2 regions of the Candidatus Pantoea communis genome follow, and region 1 is predicted to be linked to the other one. Evidence: predicted binding sites of a transcription regulator. Region 1 holds the regulator's gene; the other holds the start of a gene.

Region 1 (5,325 bases):
CATGCAACACTGACAAACGCTGCGCCAGCGTGCGGCTCTCTTTCTCCAGCGTGCCGCGGTTAATCGTCGGCTTGGCACTCAGAATGGCGAAGGTGATGGCAAAACGCTGCAGCGTTTCACGGATACCGGCAGCCAGCAGTTGCAATGAACGATGGCGGGCCGGATTCATGCGTAACTGCCCATCATGCTCGGTAATCAGGCCTTGTCGCGCCATCTCAGCACAGAGGGCATTCAGCACGCCTGGCAGCTCTGCGTTATCCCAGCGCAGGAACAGCTCACTCTTCAGCATCGGGTAAACCAGACTCACCTGACGCAGCAGCTCCGCCTCACTGATCTCACGATGCTGCTGCACAATAGCGGCAATCAGCGATGGCATGACCAGCATGTGGTGGATGTTGTTGCGGTAATAGGTCATCAGGACGGCCTGTTCGCGCGGCAGAATGATGATATCGCCAATGCTGTCTTGTTCCGTCTCGAACTTGTTCATGCCCATGGCGTGATCAAGCAGCGCTTCAGCACTCATCTCCGGCACAGTCGCTTCCGGTGAATAAGGCACGTTACGCAGCAGCTGGGTGTAGCATTCCAGTTGCTCAATCAACTGCTCACGCGTCAGGGAACGCTGACGAGAAGCCAGCAGCGCGGTGACGCACAGGTTCATGGCGTTGGCGGCACCGGCTTCGTTAATACGCACCATCAGACGTGCCGCGATATCATTTACGGTCGGCGTCATCCATGCCGGGCGTTGTGGTTCAATCGGATCGATCGCATCACGCCATTCCGGCACGTTTTTGTTCAGATAGTTCATCAACGGCAGGGGTTCGCCGAAGTTAACGTAGCCCTGGCCAAGATTGCGCAGTTTACGTAACCCGCGCACCATCTGCAGGAAACTCTCTTTCTCTTTGGCCGCGCCACGTAACTCTTTGGCGTAAGTACCCACTTCCATGACGTGTTCATAGCCGATGTAGATCGGAACAAACGTAATCGGACGGCTACCGCCGCGCAACATGGCTTGCAAGGTCATCGACAGCGTGCCGGTTTTAGGATCCAGCAGTCGGCCCGTGCGCGAGCGCCCGCCTTCAACGAAATACTCGACTGAATATCCGCGGCTGAACAACTCGCCCAGATATTCACGGAACACCGTGGAATAGAGTTTGTTGCCCTTGAAGGTACGGCGAATAAAGAAAGCACCCAGACGACGGAAAATCGGACCTGCTGGCCAGAAGTTCAGGTTGATGCCGGCCGCGATGTGTGGCGGCACCAGCCCCTGATGGTAGAGCACGTAAGAGAGCAGTAGATAGTCCATGTGGCTGCGATGGCAGGGCACATACACAATCTCATGGCCATCTTGCGCCAGCTGACGGACTCGCTCGCCACCGTTGACGTTGATGCCCTGATAAAGGCGGCTCCACAGCCAGCCCATCACGCGGTCTGTGACGCGAATGGCCTCATACGAGAAGTTCGCTGCGACCTCTTCCATCATCTCAACAGCATTCTGCTGGGCTTTCTCGTGCGAGATTTTTTTGCTACGCGCTTCATCTTCAACCGCTTTTTCAATCGCTTTGGATTGCAGCAGCTTGTTGAACAGATCCTGACGCGCAGGCAGACGTGGGCCTACAGCAGCCAGGCGCTGACGCGCGAAGTGAATGCGAGCCACGCGTGCCAGCTTCTGGGCAATCGACTTATCCGTACCGTGCTCCGTCGCCATCTGGCGCAGGGAAACGGTCGGCGAGAAGCGCACAAAGCTGTCACGTCCGTGCCACAAAATGGCGAAGAATTTCTCTACACCATTAAGGATGCGCAGATGTGGCGTATCTTCTCCCTGGATTTCGCGTCCCGGCGCACGACCAAACATCACCGCCACCGGTAACATCTGTACGTCGAGATCAGGGTTACTGCGGTGCAAATCGAGATAGTCGTGGAATAGCTTCACCGACTCAGGATTGGCAACGAAATAGGGGAATACGCGTGGGCCATCATGAATAAACACGTGACGCGGCAGTAGCGTGCCGTCGATCTCCAGCGGAGCCAGCGGATCGGGCAGATCATGTTTCAGGCACTGTGCCCGAAGAGTGAGCAGGTCAGCCTTTGAATCATAAGGCAAAACATACATCACTGGACGAGTCGGATCGATCCCGTGTTCTGAGACAGGATCGGTCGGAATGACCTTACTCTTTACCAAAAAAGAGAGTGGTAAATTCAATAGTTTGTAATAAAGTTTACGCCAACCTGACATAGACAACTTAAAGCCTCTTGTTAGCAAAGCGCGGCAAGCATACCAGAAAGTGCAACGAAGATCTGTGGCTTACACGACCTCAGATAGCCCACATATTGACGCCAAATCACATCAAGGGTTCCAAAGCATGGCAAATAACGTCACCGGTATTCAAAGAATAGTGAATGCAGCCGGTTATTCCTGGCAGGGCTTGCGCGCCGCCTGGAAACATGAAGCCGCATTTCGTCAGGAAGCCATTGCTGCACTGGTGGCGATTGTGGTGGCTTGCTGGCTGGATGTTGATGCGATTTCCCGCGTACTGATGATTGGCTCCGTGGTGCTGGTGATCATTGTTGAAATCCTGAATAGCGCCATTGAAGCGGTGGTGGACCGCATTGGGCAAGAGCGCCATCCTTTAGCCGGACGAGCAAAAGATATGGGCTCAGCGGCGGTGTTGCTGGCTATCTTACTGGCTCTGTTTGTCTGGATCGCACTGCTCTGGTCGCATTTGCGATAGGCATTCCAGAATCTTCAAACCGCTGATTTTTCCCTCTGTTTTGGTTTTCATTTCGCCAATACCTGTATATACTCACAGCGACTGTATAAACAACCAGGGGGCGGGATGAAAGCGTTAACCACCAGGCAGCAACAGGTCTATGATCTGATTCGCGACCACATTAACCAGACCGGCATGCCGCCAACGCGTGCGGAAATTGCTGCGCAACTGGGTTTTCGCTCGCCCAATGCTGCGGAAGAACACCTGAAAGCACTGGCGCGTAAAGGCGTCATCGAGATTGTATCCGGCGCATCTCGCGGCATCCGCCTGCTAATGGAAGAAGAAGTCTCCGAAGGGTTGCCGCTGATCGGTCGCGTGGCCGCCGGTGAGCCGCTGCTGGCGCAAGAGCACATCGAAGCGCACTATCAGGTTGATGCCAATCTGTTTAAACCTACCGCCGATTTTCTGCTGCGGGTGAGTGGTATGTCGATGAAAGACATCGGGATTATGGACGGCGACTTGCTTGCCGTGCATAAAACCCAGGAAGTCCGTAATGGTCAGGTTGTGGTGGCGCGCATTGATGATGAAGTGACCGTCAAACGCTGGAAAAAGCAGGGTGCCATTGTGCATTTGCTGCCAGAAAACACCGAATTCCAGCCGATTGTGGTCGATACCCGTGAGCAGGCTCTGACCGTTGAAGGTTTGGCTGTGGGCATCGTACGTAACGGCGAATGGCTTTAATCTCTCATTGAATTCCCCCGCTGCGGTTGGTCGCTGTGCTGACCGCAGTCTGATACATTGATTTTCCTCTTCAGGCTGATTGCCGGTTAATGGTCCTATTGACCAGCGCAACAATGGAACGGGCGAATGCGGCTGTTTTCCTCTTCAGATAAAGCATTGTGGCGGCTGGCGCTGCCGATGATTCTCTCCAATATTACCGTTCCGCTGCTCGGTGTCGTCGATACGGCAGTGATTGGCCATCTCGATAGCCCCATTTACCTCGGTGGCGTGGCGGTAGGTGCAACGGCGACCAGTTTCATCTTTATGTTGCTGTTGTTCCTGCGCATGAGCACCACGGGTTTGACTGCGCAGGCGTTTGGCGCGAACGATAAAACCGCCTTAGCGCGGGCGTTGACGCAACCTCTGCTGATCGCCCTGGTGGCGGGCGTGCTGTTTTTATTACTGCGCGCGCCCTTCAGTTTGATCGCCGCCTCATTAATGGGCGGCAGCCCGGAAATGCAACACCAGGCACAAATTTTTATCAACATTCGCTGGCTTAGCGCACCGGCGACCTTAGCCAATCTGGTGATTTTGGGCTGGTTGCTTGGCGTGCAATATGCGCGAGCGCCGATGGTGCTGCTCATTGTCGGTAACCTGGTGAATATCCTGCTCGATCTCCTGTTTGTGCTGAAGCTTCACTGGGGCGTTGCAGGTGCGGCGGCGGCAACGGCGGTGGCAGAGTACGTCACGCTGGGTGTGGGGTTATGGATGGTGGTACGTGTGCTTAAGTTGCGCGGCATTTCTTTCAATCTGCTAAAACAGAGCTGGCGTGGTGATGCGGCACGCCTGTTCCGGCTCAACCGCGACATCATGCTGCGTTCGCTGATGGTGCAAATCTGTTTCGCGTCACTCACCTTGCTGGGCGCGCGTTTAGGGCCAGATGTTGTTGCGGTGAATGCCGTACTGCTGATGTTCCTGACGTTTACGGCCTATGCGCTGGATGGTTTTGCCTATGCCGTGGAGGCCTGCTCCGGTGAAGCGGTGGGGGCGCGAGATCGCAGTCGCTTATTACTGATTTGGCATGCTGCCTGCCGTCAGGCTGGTATCGTTGCCCTGGCGTTCGCAGCCATCTATGCGATAACCGGCCCCCAAATTGTGGCGTTGCTCACCTCGCTTGAGCCACTGCGAGAGATGGCCGATCGCTATCTTGGCTGGCAGGTGATTCTGCCGCTGATCGGTGTCTGGTGTTATCTGCTGGACGGTATGTTTATCGGCGCCACGCGCGGGCGCGAAATGCGCAACAGCATGGTGATGGCGGCAGTGGGTTATGGGCTTGCCTTACTGACACTCCCGTGGCTCGGCAATCACGGCTTATGGCTGGCGGTGACGGTGTTTCTTGCCTTGCGTGGCTTGACGCTCTGGTGGATGTGGCGACGTCACTGGCGACACGACAGCTGGTTCACTGTTTGAATAAGCGAAGCGTAACCTACAGATTATTCTGTATTTTTTTGCGTAATCCTATCTGGCTACTATAATTATCTCAAACGGCGCAATTGAGTAGCGCGTTGTGTGGGTGATTACCTGATTTATCAGGAGATCATCGCATCTCACTCAGGATGATGTGGAGGATTATGATGAACAAAGACGAAGCGAGCGGTAACTGGAAGCAGTTTAAAGGGAAAATGAAAGAGAAGTGGGGCAAGCTGACGGATGACGATATGACGGTCATCGAAGGTAAGCGCGATCAGCTTGTCGGTAAAATTCAGGAACGCTACGGCTACGCGAAAGACCAGGCCGAAAGCGAAGTGAAAGACTGGGAAAGTCACAATAAAGATTACCGCTGGTAACCGGAATTAAGGAAGATGCTCCTACCCCGCCGATCACCCGTCGGCAAGGC
Region 2 (5,325 bases), on a different contig from region 1:
CAATACAACGATATGAACACGCGAGTGAATAACCTCATCGCGCGTTACAAAGCGCAGTTTACCCAGCTCGACGTCACCATGAGCTCGCTGAACAGCACCAGTTCTTACCTGACGCAGCAGTTCGATACGTCAAGCAGCTCTAGCTCGAAATCGTAAGGAGTGAACATGTACAGCGCAAATGGCACTCAGGCCTATGCAAAAATTGGTGTGGAAAGCTCGGTGATGAGCGCCAACCAACAGCAACTGATTACGCTGCTGTTTGACGGCGCGATCAGTGCACTGATCCGTGCCCGCCTGTTTATGCAGGATGGCAATATTCAGGGAAAAGGTAATTCGATTTCCAAAGCGATTAACATCATCGAAAGTGGACTGAAGCAGGGTCTGGATGAGCAGTCAGGCGATGACCTCACCGATAATCTGTTAGGTCTTTATGCTTATATGGTTCGCCGTTTGATTCAGGCGAATCTGCGTAATGATGTTGAAGCTCTCGAAGAAGTAGAAGGTCTTCTGCGTAATATCGCGGATGCCTGGAAAGAAGTCGCACAACCTCAACACCTTCAGGACGCCGTTTAATGAATAACGCACCGCAACTGATAAACGTTTACCAACAGCTACTCGATCTCAGCCATGGAATGCTGCGCCTGGCCGCAGACGGCGAATGGGATGACCTGATTATAAAGGAAGTGGATTACGTCAGTGCGGTGCAAACTTTGGCCCGCTCGACTGAGGCCTCGCCACCGTCCAACTATTTGCAAGAACAACTGCGTCCGGTACTGCGCCATATCCTGGACAATGAGAGTGAAGTCAGACGTCTACTACAGGCGCGCATGGATGAACTGTCGCAGTTGATTGGTCAATCCACAATGCAAAAGTCGGTCATGAGTGCTTACGGCAAGCAAGGTAATGTCTATCTGCCACAGAATTAATTCGCGGCGGGCTGAATGAGAAACGGGTGAGCTGATGCTCACCCGTTTTTATTTGGAACTGTGGTCACAAAATCACTTCTGCGCAGGGACCGACACCGGCTCCATAATCTGCGGCTGAATATCCTGAATCACCGCATCCTTCGGACGCTTCGCCACTTCTTCCAGCGCCTGCTGGCACTCAACAGTGGGTTGATCGACCTTACGCATGCGCAAGCCGTCATAACGCAGTTCACCGTTCTCCAGCGTCAACGGCATCACGCGCACCTGACGCGTCACGTTGACCCACTCATCGCTCAGGCGGGTTAACTTGCCTGGCTTAGCAATCACGCGCTGCCACTGGCGGCAGTCCAGCGTGTCGCCTTCTGCACCAATGATCAGGCTCCCCATCGCCTGGCCACTGATCAACTTGCTCTGCGGCCCGACAGTCTGCCAGTTACCTTGCAATTCCACTGGTGCCGGGGTTTTTACCGCTTCATCGTAATTGCTGATTTGCGCACATCCGCTCAAGCCCAGCGCGGCCAATACCATCCACTTTTTCATTCCTGGTCCCTACACTCGCCTCAATGGCGGCTACGTTATAATTTTTCGCGTAAGTTACGCAAGGAATCTCGGCGAAAACCCGGCTGAGCCTGACAAGACAGTTCGCGCACGTTACACTAGCGCGCAAGTCGATAAGCAGGAAACTCGCATGAAAACCCCAGAAGAGTATTACGCCCAGGCCCGCACGATGTTTTTTGCCGCGCACGCCGATTTTCAAGCCGCGCTGGATGAACTGACCGAGAGCGATGCGCGCGCGGCCAACTTGTCACTGCGCCAACTGCGCGAGTGGCACGCTGAGCGCATTTATGCCGCATTCTTACGCCAGAAAAAGCTGGATGGCATGCTGTTTTCCATTCAACTGGCAGAGCCTGATAAAGCGGTTGCTGCTGAAGCGATTGAAACTTACCTGAAATCTCATGCGGAAGCGCTCGGCATGACGTGGGAAGAGTTTTGCATTAAGAACGAGCTTTAAGCGCAACGGCCCTAAAAATATATCTCAAACACACCTCCAACCACACAAATCGGCAAGGAAAAAGTTGTACAATCCCGAATAAGTTGTATAACTTGTATCTGACGGCTTCGGTCGTAGATTGTCCTTGAACGAAGGTGCTATTGCGCCGCCTCTGGAGGTGTTGCTGGATTTCCCCTCCAGAGGTAGTATTTTTTCCGCTATCCTTCTCGCTCGCCCCCCTTCACTTCGACATAACGCGCAACGGCCAGCAGCCGATTAATGTGTGTCAGCAGCAGATCCACATCTGACTGGAGGAACTGCTCACCAGAGCGCGATGCAGTAACAATGGCATCCTGCACGGTTTCAGTAATGGTGAGCGTGTTGTCTTCTTTAGCCTGAATCAGTAATGCCGCCAGTAACAGCGACTGCGCTTCAACCTGCGCCACCAGCTCTTTTGCTTCGGTATCCATCTTTGCCATTTTCAGCAGAATATCGATCACCAGTTGCCGCATATTACCCCCTCATGAGTCCATTTCCCTGTGTAACGCTGTTGAGTATCAGCGCAAAAGCGGTGCTGCGCCTGCCAGAAACAAAAAAATTTAGCAGCGCAACGGTTCATCGCTTGCCACTGGTTTTATTTACAGTAATATGGCGCACCCGCTTGATAAATGGAATGCCCTGATGTTTGTGGAGTTGATTTACGATAAACGCAACGTTGCCGGTCTGCCGGGCGCACGTGAGATGATATTGCAGGAGCTTGAGAAACGCGTACAACGCGTGTTTCCAGAGGTTGAGGTGCGCGTTAAACCGATGGAACGCAATGCTATCGATACCGATTTAAGTAAGAACGATAAAGCGACAGTGGCACGTATTGTCGAAGAGATGTTCGATGAAGCCGAAATGTGGCTGGTGGCCGAGTAAGCCACCAGCGCGAGGAACTTAGCTTTCTTGCTCGCTGTGATTGATGGCGATCTCTAAATCCTGAATCGCCAGCTCGATATCATCTAACAACTGTCCCTGCTTGTTGAGTAGCGTGTCAAAACGTCCTGCGTACTCTTTGTCTTTGTACTCGCCTGCATCAAATGCCAACCAGTGGCTGGATAGCGTCTCAGTATTAGTCTGCGCATAGTGACGCATCTCTTTTAACTGGGAGGTGACATCACGCAGGTAGTCAGTTTTGGTTTTGATTGCCTCTGTATCACTCATGCTATCTTCCTTTTCGCTAATTAAACCCGTTTAAATAACGTTTGAATGATTAAAGTTAGTAGAAAATAGCGAGACCGCATTAAGAATAATCGGAAGATGGAAAGGCGACCCGAAGGCCGCCTGAGCATTACAAATATTTGCGCGCGAGGGCGATTAGCTCATCCTTAGCCGCCGCACCTAGCTTCTCAACCCCACTTTCAACAAAGTTAAATGCCTGAGTGAAGTCCTTCACGCTGGCGTTGATGTCCTGACTAACAGCATCCGTAATGACTCCCACGGCAGGTTGCTCAGCGAGAATCCCGACGGTAGAAGCCGATGAAGGCCCCGCGCTGGCAGAACCGTTGGTCAGAGGATCGGGCGTGGCCAACTGCTGGGTGAGATCCGTTGCATCCGCCGCCACTTGTGCCTCGCTGCCAGCGTTCGCGGCTGACGTTGAGGTGTCCAATGCGGGCACGTTGCTTGCTGTCAACGATGAGACGTCCGGAGCTGGCGTATTGCTCTCAGCGGGCGTTGAGACGTCAGGTGCTGGCGCACTGCTCACCGCTGACGTTGTGCCTACCTGTCCTGCTGCACTGCTCACGGCTGCCGTTGAGGCGTCCGCAGCGGGCGCACTGCTTGCCACCGGCACAGCCACCTCATTAGCAAAACTCTCTAACGGTGACAGCGTGCTGGCATCCGGTGTTGCAGTTGTTGCACTATTTTCGATTACAGTTTGGTCGCTCATAATTTTCTCCTTCTTGCTTAATAAAGACCGCAGTCGGCCGAAGCTGCCTGCAATCCGCTCGGTAATACTCATCATGGCCTCCTTAATGCGTCGATTCGGGTGGCGCGTCTTCCCCCACAACCTGCTTCACTTTGTCCGCTGTCTTGTTCGCGGTGCGGTCCGGCAAGCCGTCGAGTTTTTTCTGCAGCGTCACTAACTGGCTGGTCAGTTCCGCCACCCGCGCTTCCCGCCGATCGGAAATCGCACGGTACTGCTGTCGGATATCCTCCACCCGTCGGTTGGCGCTGTTATTCACGAACACGAACATAATGGTCATCGCCACACACAGCAGCGACAGCATCAGCAGCAGACCGCCCAGCAGTAGCTGACGCCGATGGCCGCGTACTGAAAATTCACTGTTTATCTGCACCATCGCGACTCTCCTCTAAAGTGGTGATCAGTTGATTGATCTGACTGCGGAATTTATCGCTGTGATCAGATTCCGTGGTGGCTAACAGAATGCCCAACGCGTTCTTAATCAGCCGTAGATCGGTCTCCAGCGAAGAGATGCGCCGCAGGTTTTTGTCGTGGCGAATACGCAGGTCATCGTTCTCCTGGCGCATCAGCGCATGGCTCTCTTTGAGAAGCATCACCTGCTCTTTATAGCTGGTGATGATCTCGCCGCCGGCGCGATTGCTGGTGACGATGGCCGCGATGCCGGCCATTAAGGGTTTCCAAAACACAGCTGCCGCACCGCCACCGAGAAGTAGCGCACCGACGCTGGTCACCAAACTACTTTCCATGCCTCACCTCTCTTCACTGGCAAGGGATCCGCCCGAGAAACATGTTGTCCGCCCTTGCCAGTTGCGCGGCCAACATCAGAATTTAAGTTTACTTTAATTAATGAATTTAAGTATACTTAAGTAAAACCCAGCGGAGTTGTCAAGATGATGAAAAAAGAATCTGCAGGTGAACGCATTCGCAGCCGTCGTAAAGCGCTAAAGCTCACGCAGTTAGTGGTGGCAAGTGGCATTGGCGTGTCACATGTCGCTGTTTCACAATGGGAAAAAGATGAGACGGTCCCGCGCGGCGAGAACCTGTTGCGGCTGGCAGAACTGCTGCAATGTACGGCAGCTTGGATAATTGATGGCGAGGGCGAGGTGTTTACCGCCCCGCTTAACGTCAGTGATGTCAGTGCTCTGCCGTTGATCACTCTGGCGCAAGCGGCTGCGTGGATGCAGGAGCAACGCTTATTGATTCAGCAGCAGGCGATCCGCTTTCTCTACAGCGATAGCAGACTGAGTGAATCAGCGTTGGCGATCACCCTTGAGGATAACGCCATGCAACCTGACTACCGACCTGGCGACACGCTGATATTTGATCCTGCCGTTAATCCACAACCGGGTGATGTGGTGCTGGCACAGATCAATGGCGTGGCGCAGGTGCGCATTTATCGTTTGATGGCCGAGCAGCACGACGAACAAATTTTCTCGTTGCGG

The links. Region 1 encodes LexA, which represses DNA repair genes until DNA is damaged. Its sites were predicted from a motif close to TNCTGTATGTACATACAGNA; they were not measured.
Region 2: the regulator LexA is predicted to act here: its motif matches at 2,544-2,563, upstream of F3J37_RS05045 (DinI-like family protein).

What each region holds. Positions count from the first base shown of each region.
Region 1 covers NZ_VWXC01000009.1:155,206-160,530, reverse strand. Annotated here, with positions in the region: gene plsB (glycerol-3-phosphate 1-O-acyltransferase PlsB) at 1-2,233, opposite strand, end outside; gene F3J37_RS13885 (diacylglycerol kinase) at 2,361-2,729, shown strand; gene lexA (transcriptional repressor LexA) at 2,835-3,449, shown strand; gene dinF (MATE family efflux transporter DinF) at 3,576-4,898, shown strand; gene F3J37_RS13870 (CsbD family protein) at 5,063-5,275, shown strand.
Region 2 covers NZ_VWXC01000002.1:200,068-205,392, reverse strand. Annotated here, with positions in the region: gene fliD (flagellar filament capping protein FliD) at 1-156, shown strand, start outside; gene fliS (flagellar export chaperone FliS) at 166-573, shown strand; gene fliT (flagella biosynthesis regulatory protein FliT) at 573-926, shown strand; gene yedD (lipoprotein YedD) at 999-1,466, opposite strand; gene F3J37_RS05055 (DUF6388 family protein) at 1,615-1,938, shown strand; gene iraP (anti-adapter protein IraP) at 2,136-2,429, opposite strand; gene F3J37_RS05045 (DinI-like family protein) at 2,599-2,838, shown strand; gene F3J37_RS05040 (hypothetical protein) at 2,857-3,123, opposite strand; gene F3J37_RS05035 (hypothetical protein) at 3,251-3,847, opposite strand; gene F3J37_RS05030 (hypothetical protein) at 3,930-4,259, opposite strand; gene F3J37_RS05025 (hypothetical protein) at 4,240-4,629, opposite strand; gene F3J37_RS05020 (S24 family peptidase) at 4,774-5,325, shown strand, end outside.